Linked DNA regions of Salipiger abyssi. The protein of the gene in region 1 interacts with the protein of each later gene in a pairwise test. Links are inferred from orthologs where the notes say so. Each region holds a gene or a part of one and is shown in the gene's direction. Other genes may lie near its edges.

Region 1 (16,505 bases):
GAAGCTGACCGGCTCCGCCGGGCAGTCGCTGGGGGCCTTCGCGGCGCCGGGCCTCAAGATCGAGGTCTCGGGCGATGCCAACGACTATGTCGGCAAGGGTCTCTCCGGCGGCACCGTGGTGGTGCGTCCGCCGATGATGTCGCCGCTCAAGGCCGAGGTGAACACGATCATCGGCAACACCGTGCTTTACGGCGCAACCGACGGTTACCTGTTTGCCGCCGGCCGCGCGGGCGAGCGTTTCGCGGTGCGCAACTCCGGCGCCAAGGTGGTGGTCGAGGGCTGCGGCTCCAACGGTTGCGAATACATGACCGGCGGCGTGGCGGTGATCCTCGGGCCTATCGGTGCCAACTTCGGCGCCGGCATGACCGGCGGCATGGCCTATCTCTACGATCCCAAGGGCGAAGCGGCGGACATGATGAACATGGAAAGCCTCGTCACCTGCCCGGTGAACAGCGAGCACTGGGAAGCGGAGCTGAAAGGCCTGATCGAGCGCCACTTGGTCGAGACCAAGAGCCGCAAGGCCGAGGACATCCTCCAGCACTGGGATCTGGAGAAGGTCAACTTCCTCCAGGTCTGCCCCAAGGAGATGCTGAACAAGATCCCCCACCCGCTGGGCATCGAGGACAGCCTCGCCGTGCCGGCGGAATAAGCACCGGCTTTCATGAGATGTCGCAGACGCCCGGGGATTTCCCCGGGCGTCTTGCGTTTGGCCTCAACTGAACGGAAAAACCGCCCGACAGCGTGATTTTTCCGGATTGCGCCACATTGTTTACCCAACGACACCCAATTCAGTGGCCATAAAGGAATTGTTCGGAGTGTTAGTTTCAAATGTGACCCGTGGCGTATGATGACGAGTGTCAGATATCGTCCCCTGCCACTGGGGCGGCCAGGGCCCGGAGCGCATAGATGCCCCGGGCCTTGTGCGCGTTGCACGCTTCCCCCCACCCGCCAGCCCGTGTATTTCTGACCCCATGGCGCGAGCAGCGAAAAAACCGAAGAAGCAGGCAAAACCCGACAAGCTGCGTGAGGCTGTCGCAAAGCCGCGCCGGCGGGTCCGTCCGGGGCGCTGGCTGCTGCGGCAGGCTTTCCGGCTGGCCATGGTGGCGGTGGCGCTGCTGCTGCTGGCGGTACTGCTCTACAAGCTGATCAACCCGCCCACCACCTACACGATGTGGTCCGAGGGCCGGCGGCTCGGCGCCTCGGTCGATCAACGCTGGGTCGATGCCGAGCGCATCGCGCCGGTGATGCTGCGTTCGGTCGTGGCGGCGGAGGATGCCAATTTCTGCACCCATTGGGGCTTTGACATGCGGGCGATCCGCGCCGCCATTGCCGAGGGCGGCAATCGCGGCGCCTCCACCATCAGCCAGCAGGTCGTGAAGAACACCTATCTCTGGCAGGGCCGCAGCTGGCCGCGCAAGGCGCTGGAGGCGCTGATCACCCCGGTGGTGGAGGCGCTCTGGTCGAAACGACGCATCCTCGAGATCTATCTCAATATCGCCGAGTTCGACGAGGGCGTGTTCGGCGTCGAGGCCGCCTCGCGGCACTATTTCGGCATCGGCCCAGAGGCGCTGAGCGCGATCCAGGCGGCGCGGCTCGCCGCGATCCTGCCCGACCCCAAGGACCGCTCGGCCTCGCGCCCCTCGGGCTATGTCCAGCGCCGCGCCGCACAGATCCGGGACGGCGCCGCCACCATCGAGCGCGACGGGCGCGCCGACTGCTTCGAATAGCCCACGCCCGGGCGGCAACAAGACGATTGCCATTTTCCGGCGAAGGCTGTTCTCTGCACCCATTCAACACTCGAAATATGACCTGGAGACACGACACGATGGCGGGCTTGGATTCCCTGATTGGCCGCGCGCTGGCCTTTGGCATTCCTGCCGCTCTTGGCGTCGCGGCCTTCGTCTATGCGGAAACGCTGAAACAGCCCCCCGCCGAAGCCGCCGTCAAGCGCCCTTCCCTGCCCGTCCGGGTGCTGACCATGCAACCTGTGCCGGTGCTGCCACGGCTGTCGGGCTATGGAACCGTCAGCCCGGCGCGCGAATGGCACGCGGTGGCACGGGTCGCGGGCGATATCGTCGAGAGCGACGCCGGCCTCGCCGCGGGCGCGCTGGTCGCGGCGGATACGGTACTGTTCCGGATCGACGATTCGGATCTGCGCCTGTCGCTGGCGCAGATGGATGCGCAGATCGCCGCGGCCGATGTGAAGGACGACACGCTCGCCGCCAGCCTCGACATCGCGCGCGCCGATCTGGAGCTCGCCCGGGCAGAGCTGGCGCGGCAGGAGCGGCTGGCCGAACAGGGGGTCGCCGCGCGCGCCGGGCTCGATGCCGCCCGCCGGCAGGAGCTGTCCGCCCGCGCGCAGGTCACCGGGCTCGAAAACGAGCGCAGGCTGGCCACCGCCGAACGCGAGGTTGTGCTGTCGCAAAAGGCCACGGTGGCGCGGGCGCTCGATTTCACCGAGATCCGCGCGCCCTACGATCTGCGCATTACCGAAGTGACCGCCACGGAGGGGCAATATGTCGGCGCGGGCCAGACCCTGCTCGCCGCCGAGGGCGTCGCGGCGGCGGAAGTGCCGGCGCGGTTCCCGCTGGGTCATATCGGCCCGTTGCTGCGGCTGGCCGGCGGCGGCGCAGAGGTCGCGGATCTGAAAGCCCGCGTACGCCTCACCGCGCCCGGCCACGATGTCACCTGGAAGGCGCGGGTCGTGCGGGTCGGCGACGCCATCGACAGCGGCACACAAAGCGCCACGGTGGTGGTCCGTGTCGAGGATCCGCTCGGCCAGGCCGCCGCCGGGGAACGTCCGCCGCTGCGGCGCAACATGTTTGTCGAGGTGCTGCTGATCGGCCCGCAGACCGAACGGCTCGTGGCACCGGCGGATGCGGTCTGGGACGGCACGGCGCTGGTCGTGGGCGCCGACGACACGCTTCAGAAACGCCCCGTGAGCGTCGCCTTCACCATGGGCGATCTCGCGGTGATCGACAGCGGGCTGGAACCCGGCGACCGGCTGGTGATCACGTCGCCGACCGTCGCGGTGCCCGGCATGCAGGTGAAGCCGATTGAAGACAGCGCCCGCATGACCGCCCTTGCCGCCGAGGCGCTGGGGCAGAGCGCGCCCGCAGGCGGCGGCGCTGGAAGCGGTCAAGGCAGGAACAAATCCGGCGAGGCCGGCAAATGATCCGGCTCTTCGCGCTCCACCCCACGGCGGCGAATATCCTGATGATCGCGCTGCTGGCGCTCGGCCTCGCGGCGCTGCCCAAGCTGCAACGCGATACCTTTCCGCTGGTCGCGCCCTCTGAGGTGGAGATCCGTATTGCTTATCCCGGCGCCACCCCCGCCGAGGTCGAGCGCGGCATCTGCGTCATGGCAGAGACCCCGCTGCGCCGCGTCGAGAACCTCGACCGGCTGAGCTGTCTGGCGCGCGAAAACACCGCGATCTTCACCGCCGAGATCGTCGAAGGCGCCGACATGACGCGGTTTCACAACGATCTGAAGGCCGCCATCGACGGCGTGACCGGCTTTCCCGACAAGGCCGAGGATCCGGTGAGCACGGTGGTCGAGCGCGTGGCCTCGGTGGCCTCCGTCGCCGTCACCGGGCCGGACGATCCGCAGGTGCTCTTTGCCTATGCCTCCGCGCTTGCCGATCGGCTGCGCGCCGATCCCGAGATCTCGGATGTGGAGGTGAACGGGTTTTCCGATCGCGAGATCGCCGTCACCTTCGACGCGGTGGCGCTGCGCCGCCACGGGCTGAACATCGCGCAGATCGCCTCTGTCCTGTCGCAGCACAGCCTCGATCTGCCGGCGGGCACGCTGCAAGGGCCCGATGGCGACGCCGCGATCCGTTTTCTGGGAGAGAAACGCAGCCCCGCCGAGCTGGCCCGCATCCCCGTCGCGGGCAGCGCGGGTGGCGGCACGCTGCTGCTGGGCGATGTGGCGACGATCCGCGCGGGCTTTGCCGATCCGGCACAGGCGGCCTATTACGGTGCCCACCGCGCCGCCATCGTCGCGGTGAACAAGACCGCCACGCAGGATGCACTGCGCGTCAAGGCGGCGCTCGACCGGCAGATCGCGCAGGCACGCGCCGAGGCGCCGGGCAATATCGCGCTGGCGATCTCGCAGGATTCCACCAGCAATATCCGCGACCGCCTGCGCATCATCGCCGAGAACGGCACGCAGGGCCTGCTGCTGGTGCTGGCGGTGATGTGGCTGTTCTTCGGCTTCCGCCTGTCCTTCTGGGTGGCGATGGGACTGCCGGTCTCGTTCCTAGGCGCGATCTTTGCGATGCAGCTTCTGGGCTACACGATCAATATGATGACCATGGTGGCGCTGCTGATCGCGGTGGGGCTGCTGATGGACGACGCCATCGTGATTTCCGAAAACATCGTGCGCCGGCGCGAGGCCGGGGAAGCGCCCCACAATGCGGCTGTGAACGGCGTGCGGCAGGTCGGGCCGGGGGTCTTCGCCTCCTTCGTGACCACGGCGATGATCGTGGGGCCGCTGAGCTTCATGACCGGCAATATCGGCGCGGTGCTGAAATATATCCCCATCGTGCTGCTGCTGGTGCTCGCCGTCAGCCTGATCGAAGCCTTCCTCATCCTGCCCGCGCATATGCGCCATTCGCTGGGGCGGAGGACAGAGCCCGGTCGCATCAGCCGCGCGGTGAATGACGGCTTTGCCCGGTTCCGCGACGCGGTGATCGTGCCGCTTGCCGGGCTGGCCCTGCGCTTTCGCTATGCGACGCTGGGCCTCGCGGTGTTTCTCGTGCTGATCTCGCTCGCCCCCTATTCCGGCGGCTTCATCAAATACCAGAGCTTTCCCCAGCTCGAGAGCGACACGGTCGAGGCGCGGCTGCTGCTGGCCGAGGGCGCGCCGCTGTCGCTGACCGAAAAGCGCGTGGCCAAGGTGGTCTCGGCGCTGGACATCATGAATGCCGAACTGACGCCCGCGCAGCCCGGGGGCCAGTCGCTGGTTCAGAGCTATACCGTCACCTATGGCAGCAACCCCGACGCGCCGGGGACCGGCCCGCATATGGCCACGATCAGCGCCAAGCTGCTGCCCGCCGGCACGCGCAGCACCGATGTGACCGAGATTCTCGACCGCTGGAAGATGCTCAGCGGGCGGCTGCCCGACATGGCGGCGTTCCGCATCACCGACAAGGAGCGCGGCGCCGGGGGCAAACCCATCGACCTGCTGGTACAGGGTCCGGATCTGGAAGCGCTGGCCGTCACCGCGCGCGAGATGCGCCGGTTTTTCCGCGATTTCGACGGGGTGCGGGATGTGACCTTCGACCTGATGCCCGGCAAGCCGGAATATCTCGTCCGGCTCGATACCGCCGCCGCAAACGCGCTTGGGGTCGCGCCGCAGGCCCTCGCCGGCGAGCTGCGCGCCGCGTTCCGCGGCGACAGCGCGCTCAGCTTCGCCGACGGGCTGGGCGAGGTCGATGTGGTCGCGCGCTTTGACGCCGGCGACCGGATCGCGCTGTCGGATATCACCGATCTGCGGGTGCGCAGCAGCTCCGGCGCGCTGGTGCCGCTCTCGGCGGTGGCGACGGTGACGCAATCGCGCGGCTATGCCACGATCAACCGGGTCGACGGGCAGCGCAGCGTGCGCGTTCAGGGCACGATCAATCCCGCCGTGGCCAATGCCCGCGAGCTGATGCAGGCCCTGCGCGCCTCCTATCTGCCAAAGCTTGCCGAAACCCGGCCTGAGATCTCCGTCCGCATTCTCGGCGAGGCGGAGGATACCGCGACCACCGGCAGCTCGCTGGCGCGCAATATGGCGCTTGGTGCGGGCGGTGTGTTCCTGTTGCTGGCCTTCTACCTGCAAAGCTTTGTCCGCACACTGGCGGTGCTGGCGGCAATCCCGCTCAGCCTCGTGGGCGTGATGTGGGGACATATGGCGCTGGGGCTTCAGATCTCGCTGCCAAGCCTTGTGGGGCTCGCGACGCTTGCCGGGGTGGTGGTGAACGACTCGATCCTTCTGGTGAACTTCATCGACGACAGGACCGCGCGCGGCATGGATGTGCTGGAGGCCGGGCGCGAGGCGGTCCGCGACCGGTTCCGCGCGATCTTTCTAACCTCGCTGACCACGGTGGTGGGGCTCGGCCCACTGCTCTTCGAGCCGAGCACGCAGGCGCAGTTCCTGCGCCCCATCGTGGCGAGCCTCGCCTTCGGCCTCAGTGCCGCGACCTTTCTGGCGCTGTTCGTGACACCCGCGGTGATTGCGGTGCTTCAGGATTTCGGGCTGCGCCCGCGTCTTGCGGCGACGGAAGGCGAGGTGGAGGGCGCGCCTGCGTGACCGATGGGGTGGGTGGGTTGCAAACCCACCCTACGGCGTAACCTCCAGGGCGATGGCCGTTGCTTCGCCGCCGCCGATGCAGAGGCAGGCCACCCCGCGCCGCAGGCTGCGGGCGCGCAATGCGTGGATCAGCGTCACGATGATCCGCGCGCCCGTCGCTCCGATCGGATGGCCGAGGGCGCAGGCGCCGCCATTGACGTTGAGCTTTTCGCGCGGAATGCCGATCTCCCGTGCCGCCGCCATGGCCACCACCGCAAAGGCCTCGTTAATCTCGAAAAGATCCACCTCCTCGGCTGTCCACCCGACCTGCGCCAAAAGCTTTTGGATCGCCGGGATCGGCGCCGTGGTGAACCAGGCGGGCTCCTGCGAATGGGTGCTGTGGCCGAGGATCCGTCCCAACACCGGCAGCCCGCGCGCCTCCGCCTCCCGGGCCGAGGCCAGAACCAGCGCCGCCGCACCATCGGCATTGGCCGAAGAGCTGGCGGCGGTGATCGTGCCCAGATCGCCAAAGGCCGCGCGCAGCCCCGGGATCTTCGCCGGGTCGATGCGCCCGGGCCGTTCGTCCTGCGCCACCGTCACCGTTCCCTTGCGGCCACGCACCTCCACCGGAGCGCATTCCGCCGCGAAGGCACCGCCGGAGACGGCGGCGCGGGCGCGCTCCAGCGTCTCGATGGCATAGGCGTCCTGATCGCCGCGGGTAAAGCCGTAACATTCCGCCGTGGCCTCGCCGAAGGTGCCCATCGGGCGGCCGCGCTCATAGGCATCCTCCAGCCCGTCCGTCATCATATGGTCGAGCAGCTCGGTGCCGCCCGCTTTACGCCCGCCGCGCATCTCGGGGATCAGGAAGGGCGCGCCCGACATCGCCTCCATACCGCCGGTCACCACGATGCCGGCGCTGCCCGCGTGGATGAGATCATGGCCCAGCATCGTCGCCTTCATCCCCGAGCCGCAGACCTTGTTGATCGTGGTCGCGCCGGTGGCGTCCGGCAACCCCGCCGCCCGCGCCGCCTGCCGCGCCGGCGCTTGCCCGAGCCCGGCAGGCAGCACGCAACCCATCAGGATTTCCGACAGATCCGCCCCGTCGAGCGCTGCATCGCCAAGCGCCGCGCGGATCGCCACGGCACCAAGCTCGGTCGCCGGCACCTGTGCAAAGGCGCCCATGAAAGCGCCCAGCGGAGTGCGCCTGGCGGCGACGATGGCCACCGGATCGTTGGGTCTGTCTGACATGCTGAATCTCCCTGAACTTCATTTAAATTATGATCATAATCCAACTTGTCAACAATAAGATTACGGTTATAATTCAAGCCGGATATCAGAGGAGGCCCCAATGCGGATGAGCCGGCAGGACGCGGCGCAGAACCGGACACGGGTGGTGCGCACCGCCGGCGAGATGTTCCGCGAGCATGGCTATGACGGGGTCGGCATCGCCGCGCTGATGCAGGCGGCGGGGCTGACCAATGGCGCGTTCTACAAACAGTTCGCCAGCAAGGAAGCGCTGCTGGCCGAGGCCACAGAGGACGCGCTCGCCCGCAACGCCGAGGCCTGGGAGACCGTGTTGCAGGAGGCCGAGGGCGATCCGCTCGCGGCTGTGGCGCGCTGGTACCTGTCCAAGCCGCATCTGAGCCATCGCGGGCTTGGCTGCACCTACGCCACGCTCGGCGCCGAGGCACCGCGCCACGAGGTGCCGGTGCGCGAGGCCTTCGACGCCGGGCTGCGCAAGACACTGAGCCAGATCGCCGAAGCGGCGGCAGAGACCGGCACACCCGCGAGCGAGGCTGCGGCGATCCGGCTGCTCAGCCGGCTTGTCGGGGCGCTGGTGCTCGCCCGGGCGGTCTCGGACCCGGCGCTGGCGCAAGATATCCTGACCACCAATGCCAATGCAGAGGACACACCCTGACCGGTCTCGCCAATAGTTTTTCCCCGCCCCGCCGTGGCGGGAAGATCTTGCCGCAGCCTAGTGCTAGACTAAACGCAGCGCCAAGGCCGGCAGGGTTTCCCACAAGTGCCAAGGCGCTGCCCCTCGCGGAAGGAGATTGCGACATGACCCTGATGAACCGCCCCGCCGCCCTCGCCCTGCCGCTGCTCGTGCTGCTGGCCGCCTGCGGCGCGCGCATGCGCCACCATCCCGACGAGCTCGAATGCATGGAGCGCGCGATGTATTTCGAATCGCACCGCTCCAGCCGCGACGGGCTGATCGCGGTGGGCAACGTCGTGATGAACCGCGTCGCGTCCGACGATTTTCCGGATACGGTCTGCGGCGTCGTCTCGCAAAAGAACCAGTTCGCCCCCGGCGTCATGACCCGCGAGATGACAGGCCCCTCGACCGCGCTGGTGCGGGAGGCGGCGCTCTCGGTCATGCATGGCGAGCGGCATCCGATGATCGCCGACGCGCAGTTCTTTCACAGCAGCGCCTATCGCGCATCCTATAACAACATGCATTACGTACTCTCGACCGGCGGCAATGCGTTTTATGAAAAACGCCGGCCCGAGGCCGTTACGCAACCGTTTCCGTTGCCGCCCGTCGAAGGGCTGACCGGGCGGTAGCGCTCCGCCCGCTTACGGCGTTTCGGCGCGCCGGAACGTGTCCGACCAGAACTGAAGCAACAATTCCCGGCGATTGGGGTCGCGGGCGACGAGCAGCGCCGGTGAGAGCGGGATATATCTGCGGGCACTGGCGGCGAGGCCGGTTTCCGCGGGCTCCATCCGCGAGACCAGCCCCGCCCGCATCAGCAGCGTCTGCGCCTCGGGCGTCAGCATGAAATCGAGCAGCCGCGCGGCGGCGGCTTTGCGCGAGGCTGTCTTGGGGATCATGTATCCGCGCGACAGGACCAGCGTGTAGTCCTCGGGCAGGATCACCCCCACATTCGCCGCATCGGCGTTCAGCACATACGAGCCAAGGACGTTATAGGCGATCAGATAACGCCCCTCCGCCACGCCCGCGATGATCTCGGCGGAGCAGCAGGTCGCCACCGCATCGACCCGGGCAAAGCCCTCAAGCAGGGCGCCGAAGGTCGTGGCCTCCAGACTGTCGCTATGGGCAAAAAGATAGCCCAGACCCGACGCGGCGATGTCATAGGTCGCGATCCTGTTGCGGAAGAATTCGGGCCGGGCGCGCAGCGCATCGAGCAGGGCGAAACGGCTGCGGGGCACCTCGTCGCCGGGCAGCAGGCTCTTGTTGTAGGCGATCACAGCGGGTTCGGTCGTCACGCCCCAAAGCTCGTCGCGCCAGCGCCGCGTCGGCGGCAGCGCCTGCGTGGTCGCCGAGCGGTAGGCATGCGCGCAGGCAGCATTGACCAGCCACACCATCTGCTGGACCGCCGAGGAGAGGATGGCATCGGCCCCGGAGGCGCCCGCCCGGCAATCGGCGCGGCTCAGCTCGAACAGCGCGTTCGAGCCCCATTGCTCGTAGGTGATCGCCAGTTCGGGATTGAGCGCGGCGAACCGCCCGATCACCGGGCGGATGATCTCGATATCGGTGGTCGAGCGCAGCAGAAAGGGGATGTCGCCCGTGCCGAACCGCGCGGTCGCTTCCTGTGCGGCGGCGGGCAGCGGCGACAGCATTAGCAGGCAGACCAGCAGCCGGGCAAACGGGCGCATCACGGCGTCTCCTCCTCGGCGGGCAGGACGAGACTGGCGCAAAAGCCGTGCTCGTCCCGCGTCATCTCGACCCGCCCGTCAAAGGCCGTGGCGACGGCTGTGACGATCGACAGGCCGATCCCGGTGCTTTGCTCGCGCGAGGCGGTGCTGCGGTTGAAGCGCTCGCCCAGAAGCGCAATCACACTATCATCCGGCCCCGGCCCGCTGTCGCAGACCCAAAGCACCGCCTCGGCGCCGCGTCGCGTCGCACCGATGGAGACCGGCGGACGGCCATGCCGGAGCGCATTTCCCAGAAGGTTGCGACCGGCCTCGCCCAGTGAAAAGGCATCGGCCCGCACCATCACCGGATCCTCGCCGATCTCCAGCCGCAGCTCGGCCTCCGGGCTCAGAACCGCGTGGTCATCGCGCTCCATGATCTCGAGCGCGATCTCACGCAGATCGACCGGCGCGCGGGGCACGCTGTCGGTTCGATGCACCACCAGAGCCCGGCTGAGCAGCTGATCGAGCAGGGTTCCGAGCGAGCGTGTGCGCGTCAGCAGCCGGTCCAGCGCGCGGCGGCGGGTGGCGGCATCGGTCTCGGACGCAGCCGTGTCCGCATGCACCCGGATCGCCGCAACCGGCGTGCGCAGCTGGTGGGCAGTGTCCGAAATCAGGGTGCGCATGGCCTCGACCTGACCTTCGAGCCGGCCCATGAATCGATTCATCGCCCCCAGCATCACCTGCAACTCGCGCGGAAGACGGTCGGCGGGCATCGGCGTCAGATCGTAGGGATCGCGGCCGGAGAGATCTTCGACCAGCGCCTCCAGCGGGCGCAGCGCCGAGCGGATCACCAGAGACGCGATCACCATGAGAAAGACCCCGGCGACCGCCATGGGCAGCAGAGCATCCAGCATCAGCTCCCGCGTCATCGCCCGGCGCGCGCGCAGCGTCTGGCCGACGACGATATCGACGGGGCCGGAAAAGTCGCGCTCGACAAAGCGCCGGGTGAGCTGAACGAAACGCGCCGGCTCCCCGTCCAGCGGCGCATCGAAGAAACGGATCGCGCCGCCGCCGCGCGCCGGCGGCGCGACCCGCTGCTCGGGGTCGAGACCGGTAACGAAGCGCCCGTCGGGACCGAGCACCGAATAATAGATCCGGTCGTCCGGCGCCTGCGCCAGAAGCTCGAAGGCCGAGACCGGAAGATCCACCAGCGGCCTGCCTTCCTGTATCCGGATCGACTCCGCGATGTCGCTCGCCGCGCCGAGCAACAGCCGGTCATAGGATTGCCGTGCCGCCTGACGACCGTTCCACCAGATCGAGCCGGCGACCAGAACACCGCCCAGAACCAGGATCGCCAACACTGTGGCCAGCACGCGCGAGACGAGGCTGCGCCCGGCGCCCGCGTCACTCATCCTGCCCGATCCGGTAGCCCACGCCGCGCTGGGTGGCGATGCTCACATCGGTGCCGGCGAATTTCTTGCGCAGCCGCGCGATATAAAGCTCGATCGCGTTCACGCCGACATCGGCGTCCTCAAAACCGTAGAGCGAATCGTAAAGCCGCGTCTTCGACAGGTATTGCCCCCGGTGGCGGATCAGCATGTCCAGGAGCGCCGCCTCGCGCCGGGTGAGATCGAGCTGCCGCCCGTTCAGGCTGGCGCTGCGATCCTTGGGCGCATAGGTCAGCGCGCCCAGCGTGATCCGTTCCTGTTTGCGGTCGGTCTCGCGCCGCACCAGCGCGCGCAGCCGCGCCTCCAGCTCGCGCTGATCGAAGGGTTTGCCGAGATAATCGTCGGCGCCCTGGTCGAGCGCGACGACGCGGTCATCGACCGAGGACAGCGCCGTCAGCATGAGAACCGGCGTGCGGTCGCCGGTGCCACGCATCTCGCGAAGCAGCGACAGGCCGGAACCGTCGGGCAGGTTGATATCGAGAAGGACCGCGTCATAGCGCTGTACCGCGCGGCAATCGCGGGCGTCCTCGATGCTGGGGGCAAGATCGCAGACGACGCCCGAGCGGGCGAGATGGGCGATCACCCCCTCCGCCAGATCCTCGGCATCCTCGACCATCAAGATGCGCATCGCGGCCGTTCCCCTCCTGACACCCGCCAACCTGTCGCGGTGACAGCTTCGTGACAGGAACAACGGTTACACATCCGCAACCCGCAGGAAAGGGATCGCAAGGTCCGGCCCTGCGGGGATGTCTTCCGGCGCGTGGGAGTGCGCCGTGCAGAACCCTGAGGAGGAACACATGAAACTTACCGCAACCCGCGGCGCGATTGCCGCCGTCGCCCTGTCGCTGTCCGCCATTGCGGCCTCGGCGCAGGAGAACCCCGAATGCATCGCACCGGCCAACCCGGGCGGCGGCTGGGATTTCACCTGCCGCCAGGTCGGCAAGTCGCTTCAGGATCAGGGCCTGATCGACCAGACCATGCAGGTCGTGAACCTCGCCGGTGGCGGTGGCGGCGTGGCCTTTGCCGAAGTGGTCAACAAGCGCAGTGACGATGACGACCTGATCGTCGCCGCATCCTCGGCCACGGCCACCCGTCTCGCTCAGGGCGCCTATCCCGGCAACACCATGGATCAGGTGCGCTGGCTCGCCTCGGTCGGCGCCGACTACGGCGTGATCGCCGTCGCCGCCGACAGCGAGATCGAGACGCTGCCGGAGCTGCTCGACCAGATCAAGGCCGACCCGACCTCGGTTTCGATTGCCGGCGGTTCGGCCGTGGGCGGCTGGGATCACCTCAAGGTGCTGATCGCGGCGGACGCCTATGGCGTCGAGGACGTGCGCAAGGTGAAATACATCGCCTTCGACGGCGGCGGCGAGGCGGTGACACAGCTTCTGGCGGGCTCCGTCCAGGGCTTCACCGGCGACATTTCCGAAGCCAAGGGCTTTGTCGACTCCGGCGATATCCGGGTCATCGCGATCCTCGCCCCCGAGCGCCTGGGCGGCGAATTCGCCGAGTTCCCCACCGCCCGCGAACAGGGCATCGACGCCATCGGCGCCAACTGGCGCGGCTTCTATGCCCCGGGCGGCATGTCGGACGAGGCCTATGACGCCTGGGTCTCCAAGATCGGAGAGCTCTACGCATCGGATGCCTGGAAAGAGGTGATGGCTGCCAACGGTCTGGCCCCGCTCGACCTTCAGGGTGACGCGTTCCAGGGCTTTGTCGAGGATTCCGTCGCCCGCATTCAGTCGATCTCCAAAGAAATCGGCATCATCAAGTAATCCGCACTCACGGAACACTTGCCGGGTGCCGCGCAGCCGTGCGGCACCCGGTCTTTCCCGACCCCCTGACAACCTGACACCCAGACAAGAGGAGATCCGCCATGAGCGATCGTATCTTCGGTGTCGTCGGCATGCTGCTCGCCCTCGGCTACGTCGTTGCAGCCTTTGCGATCGAGGAGAGCTTCCTCTCGGATGCCGTCGGTCCCAAGGCCTTCCCCCTGATCATTGCCGGCATCCTCGGCCTGTCGAGCGCGGTCATCGCGCTGCGCCCGGATGCCGAACCCGCCTGGCCCGCACTTGGCCGCCTGGCCGAGATCGGCGCCGCAGTCGTCGTGATGATCCTCTATGCCGAGATGCTGCCCGTCGCCGGCTTTGTCATCGCCACCGCCTTTGCCGCCGCCTATCTCGCCTGGCGGCTCGGCTCGGCGCCGCTCGAAGCGGTCGCCGTGGGCGTCGGCACCTCGGTGGGCATCTACGTTATCTTCCATCTCGCGCTCGGGTTGTCGCTGGCTCGCGGCCCGTTCGGGTTCTGAGGAGGCCGTCATGGATATTCTTGCAAATCTCGGCGACGGCTTTGCCATCGCCATCACCTGGCAGAACCTGCTGCTGGCGCTGCTGGGCTGCTTTCTGGGCACGATCATGGGCGCGCTGCCCGGCCTCGGCCCGTCGAACGGCGTGGCGATTCTGATCCCGCTGGCCTTCACCATGGGGCTGGGCGCGACGCCCTCGCTGATCCTGCTGACCTCGGTCTATTACGGCGCCATGTATGGCGGGCGGATCTCGTCGATCCTGCTCAACATTCCCGGCGACGAACCGGCGATGATGACCTGCCTCGACGGCCACCCGATGGCCAGGAAGGGCATGGCGGGAGAGGCGCTGTCGCTCTCCGGAGTGGCCTCCTTCATCGGCGCCTTCATCGCGACCTGGGGGCTGATCCTGCTGGCGCCGCAGCTGGTGAAGATCGCGCTGCTCTTCGGTCCTGCGGAGTATTTCGCCCTCTTCGCGCTGGCCTTCATGACGCTGGGCGGCGTGTCCTCGACAAATCAGGCGAAATCGGCCTTCGCGGCGGCGCTCGGCCTCGGCCTCGCCACCATCGGCGTCGATACCCAGACCGGTGTGCCGCGCTTCACCTTCGGCGAAGTGCATCTCTATGACGGGCTCGATTTCCTCGTCGCCATCGTTGGGCTCTTTGCCCTTTCCGAAGTGTTCATCTTTCTCGAAAACCGCCATGGCGGCTCCGATGCGGAAGGCAAGAAGATCTCCATCGGCAAGCTCTACCCGCCGCTTTCCATGCTGAAGCAATGCACGCCGACGATGCTGCGCACGTCGCTGCTGGGGTTTGTCGCCGGCGTCCTGCCCGGTGCGGGCGCCTCGCTCGGCTCCTTCATCTCCTACTCGATGGAAAAGCGTCTGGTGGACCGCGAGAACACCTTTGGCACCGGCGATCCCCGCGGCGTCGCGGCGCCCGAGGCCGGCAACAACGCCGCCGCCGGCGGGGCGCTTGTGCCGATGCTGGCGCTCGGCGTGCCGGGATCGGGCACGACGGCGGTGCTTCTGGCGGTGCTGCTGGCGCTCAACATCACGCCGGGGCCGCTGCTCTTCACCCAGAACCCGGACGTGGTTTGGGGGCTGATCGCGGCGCTGTTCATCGCCAATATCATGCTGCTTGCGATGAACATCCCGATGGTCGGCCTGTTCACCCGAGTGCTCATGGTGCCCTCGCGCATCCTGATGCCCATCGTGGCGATGGTGAGCTTTGTCGGCATCTACGGCATCTCGGGCTCGACCTTCGACCTGCTGGTGATGATCGGCTTCGGGATGATGGGCTGGGGGCTGCGCAAGCTGGACGTGCCGCTGGTGCCGATCATCCTGGGCACGCTGCTGGGCAACGCGATGGAGAACAACCTGCGCCGCGCGGTCACCATCGACAACGGCAACTGGTGGACGCTGGTCGACAGCCCGCTCTCCATCGCGCTCTGGGCCATCGCGATCATCGGCTTTGTGCTGCCGCTGATCATCGGCGCCCGGGTCAAGGCCCGGATGCATGCCCGCCGCGACAGCGAAGGCGCCATCAGCGACTGACCTCGCACCTGAGAGAAATCGCAAAGCCCGCCGACACCGGCGGGCTTTGTCACATCGGGCCCCTGGATCCGTTCGCCAAACAGCCGAGCCGTCAGACGCTCGCACCGCCGGGGTTCCTGAGCGCCGAGAGCACGATGCTGCGCGCCGCCTCCTCGCGCAGCAGCGCCTGCCCCTCCTCGTCGAACAGGCTGTCACCGAAATTGAGCGTAAAGGTCGCGCGGTTGGAGACGTTGAAAAAGCTCATCGCGCTGATCCGCCAGTGCAGCGCCAGCGGCGAGATATCCTCGCGGAACAGGCCGCTCGACCGGCCCGCCTCGCAGATCCGCTCCAGCACGCGGATCGCCGCGACGTTCTGCTCCGCCAGCCGCTCGATATTGCGCATATGGCTGCCGTCATGAATGTTCTCGACCATGACCAGGCGGATGAAATCCGGGTTCCGGCGGTGGTGGTCGAAGGTGAATTCCACCAGCTTGCGCAGCGCGTGATCCGGCGCGAGATCTTCGAGATCGAGCTCCGCCTCGCCGGCGCGTACTTCCGCATAGGCCTCCTCCAGCACCGCCTGATAGAGCGATTCCTTGTCGCCGAAATAGTAAAAGACCATCCGCTTGGAGGTTTTGGTCTTGGCGGCGATGTCGTCGATCCGCGTCCGCGACAGGCCGGTCCGGGCGAACTCCGCGCGCGCCACGCGCAGGATATCCGCCCGCACCGCCTCGGGATTTTGCTTCCAGCTCCTGAGCTTGGCAGGTTTGTCCAACAGTGCTCTCCCCTCCGACCGGCACGCACGCCGCCCGGCCATGGTAACATTTTAACCCGTGGGTTCAATTGGATTGACCGAATTAACCGGTTGGTTCATTATTGCGACGAATCGAAGCGCCTATGGAGGAGAAGCTCTTGGATCAGCCCGTCGCCACGGAACGCCCCATGCTGGCCGGTCTCATCGGCCGCGGGATCGCGCTGTCGCGCACCCCGCGCATGCATATGGAGGAAGCCGCGGCGCAGGGGCTGGGGGCAGTCTATCGCATCCTCGACATGGACGAACCCGCCCGCCGCGAAATCACGCTGAAGACGATGCTGGAAAGCGCCGAGGCCTGCGGTTTCGACGGGCTCAACGTCACCTACCCCTACAAGATCGAGGTCATCGGGCTGCTCGACGAGCTTTCCGACAATGCCCGCGCGGTTGGTGCCGTGAACACCGTGGTGCTGCGCGACGGGCGCCGGGTCGGCCACAATACCGATCTCTGGGGGTTTGCAGAAAGCTTCCGGCGCGGCCTGGCCGGCGAGGCTGTGGAGCATGTGCTGCTCGCCGGCGCCGGCGGCGCGGGTGTTGCCG
Region 2 (4,860 bases), 1.8 Mb from region 1 along the record:
TCGAGGACCGCATGGTCAAGCGCTTCTTCCAGGCGCGCTCCGGTCGGCTCGGCTCGGTGAGCCGCCACGCGCCGGTGACCGAGACCGAAGAGCCGCGCTTCGAGCTGGTGACGCGCAAGGCGGTGGGGCCGGATGAGGTGGAGTTGCAGGCCAACCCGCGCGCCCGCTCGGCGCGGCTGCGCATCGGGCGCCGTACCGAGGCGGTGCCGGGCGAGATCGGGTCGGCGACTTTGAACATGCCGCAACTGAAGGGGAAGCGCTGATGCGAACGATGCTCTATGTGACCACCTTTCTGGGGCTGATCGGCCTCGCCTTCTGGGCCTATCGCGAAAACTACGACACCCAGGCGGCGCTCGACCATGTTGAGGATCTGCACCGCGACATCGCCGATGCGCGGGCGCGGCTGGCGATCCTCAAGGCGGAATGGGCCTATCTCAACCGCCCCGACCGGCTGCGCGATCTGGCCGAGATCAACTTTCCCCGGCTCGAACTGCTGCCGATGCGGGCCGATCAATATGGCCGCGTCGATCAGGTCGCCTATCCGGTGATACATCCGCTGGTGGTCACCGAGCCCGTCGACGTGACCAGCGCGGGGGCCGGGCAATGACCACGCGCACCCCGCTCCGCCCTCTGGCCCGCATCCTCGACGCCCGCCGCAAGGGCGAGAACCCCGACGCCATCGAACGCGAGAACATCCGCATCCGCCACGAGCAGATGCGCGACCGCGCAAGGGTGCGCGCCGAGGGCCGCCTGCTGGTGCTGGGCGTGCTGTTCTTCATTGCCTTCGGCACCATCGGCGTGCGCATGGGCGTGCTGGCCGGTTCCGAACCCAGCGAGCCGCGCGCCCAGGCCACCGGCGCCTCGATCATCGCCAGCCGCGCCGACATCACCGACCGTCATGGCCGTATCCTCGCCACCAATATGGAGACGCATTCGCTCTACGCGCATCCGCAGCAGATGATCGAACCGCTGCGCGCGGCAAAGGAGCTGAAGGCGATCTTCCCGGATCTCGACGAAGAGCGGATGGTCAAGGATTTCACCGACGATAAGCGCAAGTTTCTCTGGGTGAAGAAGAAAATCAGCCCCGAGCAGATGCAGGCGGTGCACGATATCGGCGAGCCCGGGCTGCTCTTCGGTCCGCGCGAGATGCGGCTTTACCCCAATGGCGCGCTGGCCTCGCATATCCTTGGCGGCGCCAGTTTCGGGCGCGAAGGCGTGCATTCCGCCGAGGTGATCGGCACCGCCGGGATCGAGAAATATTTCGACGCCAAGCTGCGCGATCCGGCCCGCGAGGGGGCGCCGCTGGAGCTTTCCATCGACCTGACCATTCAGGCCGCCACCGAGCGGGTGCTGGATTCGGGCATGCGGCTGATGAACGCCAAGGGCGCGGCCTCGGTGCTGATGGATGTGCATACCGGCGAGGTGATCGCCATCGCCTCGCTGCCCGATTTCGACCCCAACGACCGGCCCCGCCCGCCGACCGAGGGCAGCCCCTCCGACAGCCCGCTGTTCAACCGCGCGGTGCAGGGGGTTTATGAGCTGGGCTCGACCTTCAAGATCTTTGCCGCGGCCCAGGCGATGGAGCTGGGGCTGGTGCGCCCCGACACGGTGATCGACACCCGCCCGCCCTTCAAGGTCGGCGGCCACCGCATCGGCGAGTTCGACGGGCACAATTACGGCGAGATCAGCGTCGAGCAGGTCATCGTGAAGAGCTCCAACCGCGGCACCGGCAAGATCGCGCTGGCCATCGGCATCGAGCGGCAGCAGGAGTTTCTGAAATCGCTGGGCTTTTTCGAGCCGACCGGGCTCGAGATCGTCGAGGCGGCGGGCGGCAAGCCGCTGCTGCCCTCGCGCTGGACCGACCTGTCGTCGGTGACGATCTCCTACGGGCACGGGCTCAGCTCCTCGCCACTGCATCTGGCGGCGGCCTATTCCACCATTGCCAATGGCGGCCATCTGGTCAGCCCGACGCTGCTGAAGCAGCACGGTCCGAAAATCGGGCCGCGTGTGCTCTCGGAACAGGTATCGGCCTCGGCGCGGCAGATGCTGCGCAAGGTGGTGAGCGAGGGCACGGCGAGCTTTGGCGAGGTGCCGGGCTATCACGTCGGCGGCAAGACCGGCACGGCGGACAAGCCCAAGGAGCATGGCGGCGGCTATTACAAGGACAAGGTGATCGCCACCTTTGCCTCGATGTTCCCGGCGCATGATCCGAAATACGTGCTGGTCGTCACGCTCGACGAGCCGGTCGAGACCTCCGGCTCCAAGCCCCGCCGCACCGCCGGCTGGACCGCCGTGCCGGTGGCCGCCGAGATGATCGGCCGGATCGCGCCGCTTCTGGGCTTGCGTCCGGAATACGATATGAGCGACATGACCAATGTGACACTCATCCGGAACTGAGGGCGCGTCGGCGCCGCCGGGTTTGAGTATTTTGGGAAAGATGAAAGGGCTGCCATGAGCGGGGAGAAGAGCCTCTCGGATCTGGGCCTGACCGCGCGGGGCGGGCGCGAGGCGAAGGTGAGCGGCATTTCCGTGGACAGCCGGGCGGTGATGCCGGGGCATCTCTTTGCGGCGATGCCGGGCACCAAGGTGCATGGCGCGCGCTTTGTCGAGACCGCGCTGGCGCAGGGCGCCGTTGCCGTGCTGACCGATGCCGAGGGCGCCGAGATCGCCCGCGACGCGCTGGGCGAGAGCGAGGCGGCGCTGGTGATCGCCGCCGATCCGCGCCAGGCGCTGGCCTATGCCTGCGCGCTGTTCTTCGGCGCGCAGCCCGCCACGATGGTGGCGGTGACCGGCACCAACGGCAAGACCTCCGTCGCTACCTTCGTGCGCCGGCTCTGGCAGGAGCTGGGCTATCGCGCGGTCAATCTGGGCACCACCGGGGTCGAGGGCGACTGGCAGGCGCCGCTGCGCCACACCACGCCCGAGCCCATCACCCTGCACAAGGCGCTGGCCGAGGCGGCGGAGGCCGGTGTCGATCACGCGGCGATGGAGGCGTCGAGCCACGGGCTCGACCAGCGGCGGCTCGACGGGGTGCAGCTCAAGGCGGCGGGGTTCACGAATTTCAGCCAGGATCACCTCGATTACCACGCGGATTTCGAGGAATATTTCGCCGCCAAGGCCGGGCTCTTCGCCCGCGTGCTGCCCGAGGAGGGCATGGCGGTGATCAATATCGACGACGCGCGCGGCATCGACATGCTGGCCATCGCCAAGGCGCGCGGGCAGGAGGTGCTGAGCGTTGGCGAGGCCGAGGGCGCCGATCTGCGCCTCTTGGGCCAGCGCTTCGACGCGACGGGGCAGGAGCTGCGGCTGAGCTGGCACGGCGTGGTGGAGCAGCTGCGGCTGCCGCTGATCGGCGGGTTTCAGGGCTGGAACGCGCTGCTGGCGGCGGGGCTGGTCATCGCCTGCGGCGCCGAGGCCGAGGACGTCTTTCGCGCGCTGCCGAGGCTCGAAACGGTGCGCGGGCGCATGCAGCTTGCGGCGACGCGCAACAATGGCGCGGCGGTCTATGTGGATTTCGCCCATACGCCCGACGCGGTGGCGACCGCCATCCAGGCGCTGCGCCCGCATGTCATGGGCCGGCTCATCGCGATTGTCGGCGCCGGTGGCGACCGCGACGCGCGCAAGCGCCCGCTGATGGGCAAGGCCGCGACGGAACACGCGGATATGGTCATCGTGACCGACGACAACCCGCGCTCCGAGGATCCGGCGTCGATCCGCGCGCAGGTGCTGGAGGGCGCGCCGGGCGCCACCGAGGTGGGCGACCGCGCTGAGGCGATCCTGCGCGGCGTCGATCTGCTGGGGCCGGGCGACGCGCTGCTGGTCTGCGGCAAGGGTCACGAGACCGGGCAGATCGTCGGCGATACGGTTTACCCGTTCGACGATGTGGAACAGGCGAGCGTCGCCGTGGCGGCGCTGGACGGGAGGGGCCTGTGACGCTCTGGACGGCGAAGGAGGCGGCAGAGGCCTGCGGCGGACGCGTCTCGGCGCATTGGGAGGCGACAGGGGTCTCGATCGACACCCGCACGCTGGCGCCGGGCGATCTGTTCGTCGCGCTGAAGGCGGCGCGCGACGGGCACGAGTTCGTGGCGCAGGCGCTGGAGAAGGGCGCTGCCGCCGCGCTGGTGAGCCGCATTCCCGAGGGCGTGGACGAGGACCGGCTGCTGCTGGTCGACGACGTGCAGGCGGGGCTGGAGCGGCTGGGCATCGCGGCGCGGGCGCGCACGCGGGCGCAGGTCGTGGCGGTGACGGGTTCGGTCGGCAAGACCTCGACCAAGGAGATGCTGCGCTGCGTGCTGGGCGCGCAGGGCACCGTGCATGCCGCCGAGAAGAGCTATAACAACCACTGGGGTGTGCCGCTGACGCTGGCGCGGATGCCGCGCGACGTGGATTTCGCGGTGATCGAGATCGGCATGAACCATCCCGGCGAGATCGCGCCGCTGAGCCGCATGGCGCGGCCGCATGTGGCGATGGTGACCATCGTGGCGCCGGCGCATCTGGCCGCCTTCGAGAGCCTGGCGGGCATCGCGCGCGAGAAGGGCGCGATCTTCGAGGGGCTGGAGCCGGGCGGCACTGCGGTGGTGAACGGCGATCTCGAGGTCTCGCCGATCCTGGTGGAGATGGCGGAGGCGCGCTCGGCGCAGGTCATCACCTTTGGCGAGGCGGCGGGCAATCACCACCGCATCACCGAGGTGACCGTGGGCGATGCCACGACCGTGGCGCAGGGCCGGGCCTGGCGCACGCCGATCCTCTTCAAGGTGGCGGTGCCGGGGCGGCATTTCGCGGTGAACGGGCTGGGCGTGCTGGCGGTGGCGCATGCGCTGGGGCTCGACCGGGCGCTGGCGATCACCGCGCTGGGGCAAT

The links.
Region 2: the proteins of mtgA (region 1) and Ga0080574_RS06115 interact in binary tests that used the Escherichia coli proteins (3 or more experiments, as listed by UniProt). The link is inferred for Salipiger abyssi from one-to-one orthologs.

Annotation. Positions count from the first base shown.
Region 1 is NZ_CP015093.1:2,285,906-2,302,410, reverse strand. The notes cover bases 1-2,849. They hold mtgA (monofunctional biosynthetic peptidoglycan transglycosylase), read left to right. Parts: upstream 1-971; coding sequence 972-1,727; downstream 1,728-2,849. Other genes in these bases: Ga0080574_RS14690 (efflux RND transporter periplasmic adaptor subunit), read left to right, coding at 1,835-2,849; gltB (glutamate synthase large subunit), read left to right, coding at 1-649. Outside these bases: more of Ga0080574_RS14690, read left to right, coding at 2,850-3,175; Ga0080574_RS14685 (efflux RND transporter permease subunit), read left to right, coding at 3,172-6,294; Ga0080574_RS14680 (acetyl-CoA C-acyltransferase), read right to left, coding at 6,325-7,521; Ga0080574_RS14675 (TetR/AcrR family transcriptional regulator), read left to right, coding at 7,622-8,191; Ga0080574_RS14670 (cell wall hydrolase), read left to right, coding at 8,335-8,838; Ga0080574_RS14665 (ABC transporter substrate-binding protein), read right to left, coding at 8,851-9,891; Ga0080574_RS14660 (sensor histidine kinase), read right to left, coding at 9,891-11,282; Ga0080574_RS14655 (response regulator transcription factor), read right to left, coding at 11,275-11,946; Ga0080574_RS14650 (Bug family tripartite tricarboxylate transporter substrate binding protein), read left to right, coding at 12,116-13,093; Ga0080574_RS14645 (tripartite tricarboxylate transporter TctB family protein), read left to right, coding at 13,195-13,626; Ga0080574_RS14640 (tripartite tricarboxylate transporter permease), read left to right, coding at 13,637-15,175; Ga0080574_RS14635 (TetR/AcrR family transcriptional regulator), read right to left, coding at 15,267-15,929; Ga0080574_RS14630 (shikimate dehydrogenase), read left to right, coding at 16,067-16,505. UniProt on the Escherichia coli protein: Peptidoglycan polymerase that catalyzes glycan chain elongation from lipid-linked precursors. May play a role in peptidoglycan assembly during cell division in collaboration with other cell division proteins.
Region 2 is NZ_CP015093.1:521,230-526,089, reverse strand. What follows is about bases 1-3,000. They hold Ga0080574_RS06115 (peptidoglycan D,D-transpeptidase FtsI family protein), read left to right. Parts: upstream 1-603; coding sequence 604-2,397; downstream 2,398-3,000. Other genes in these bases: Ga0080574_RS06110 (UDP-N-acetylmuramoyl-L-alanyl-D-glutamate--2,6-diaminopimelate ligase), read left to right, coding at 2,452-3,000; ftsL (cell division protein FtsL), read left to right, coding at 263-607; rsmH (16S rRNA (cytosine(1402)-N(4))-methyltransferase RsmH), read left to right, coding at 1-263. Also shown: more of Ga0080574_RS06110, read left to right, coding at 3,001-3,933; Ga0080574_RS06105 (UDP-N-acetylmuramoyl-tripeptide--D-alanyl-D-alanine ligase), read left to right, coding at 3,930-4,860. UniProt on the Escherichia coli protein: Essential cell division protein that catalyzes cross-linking of the peptidoglycan cell wall at the division septum. Required for localization of FtsN.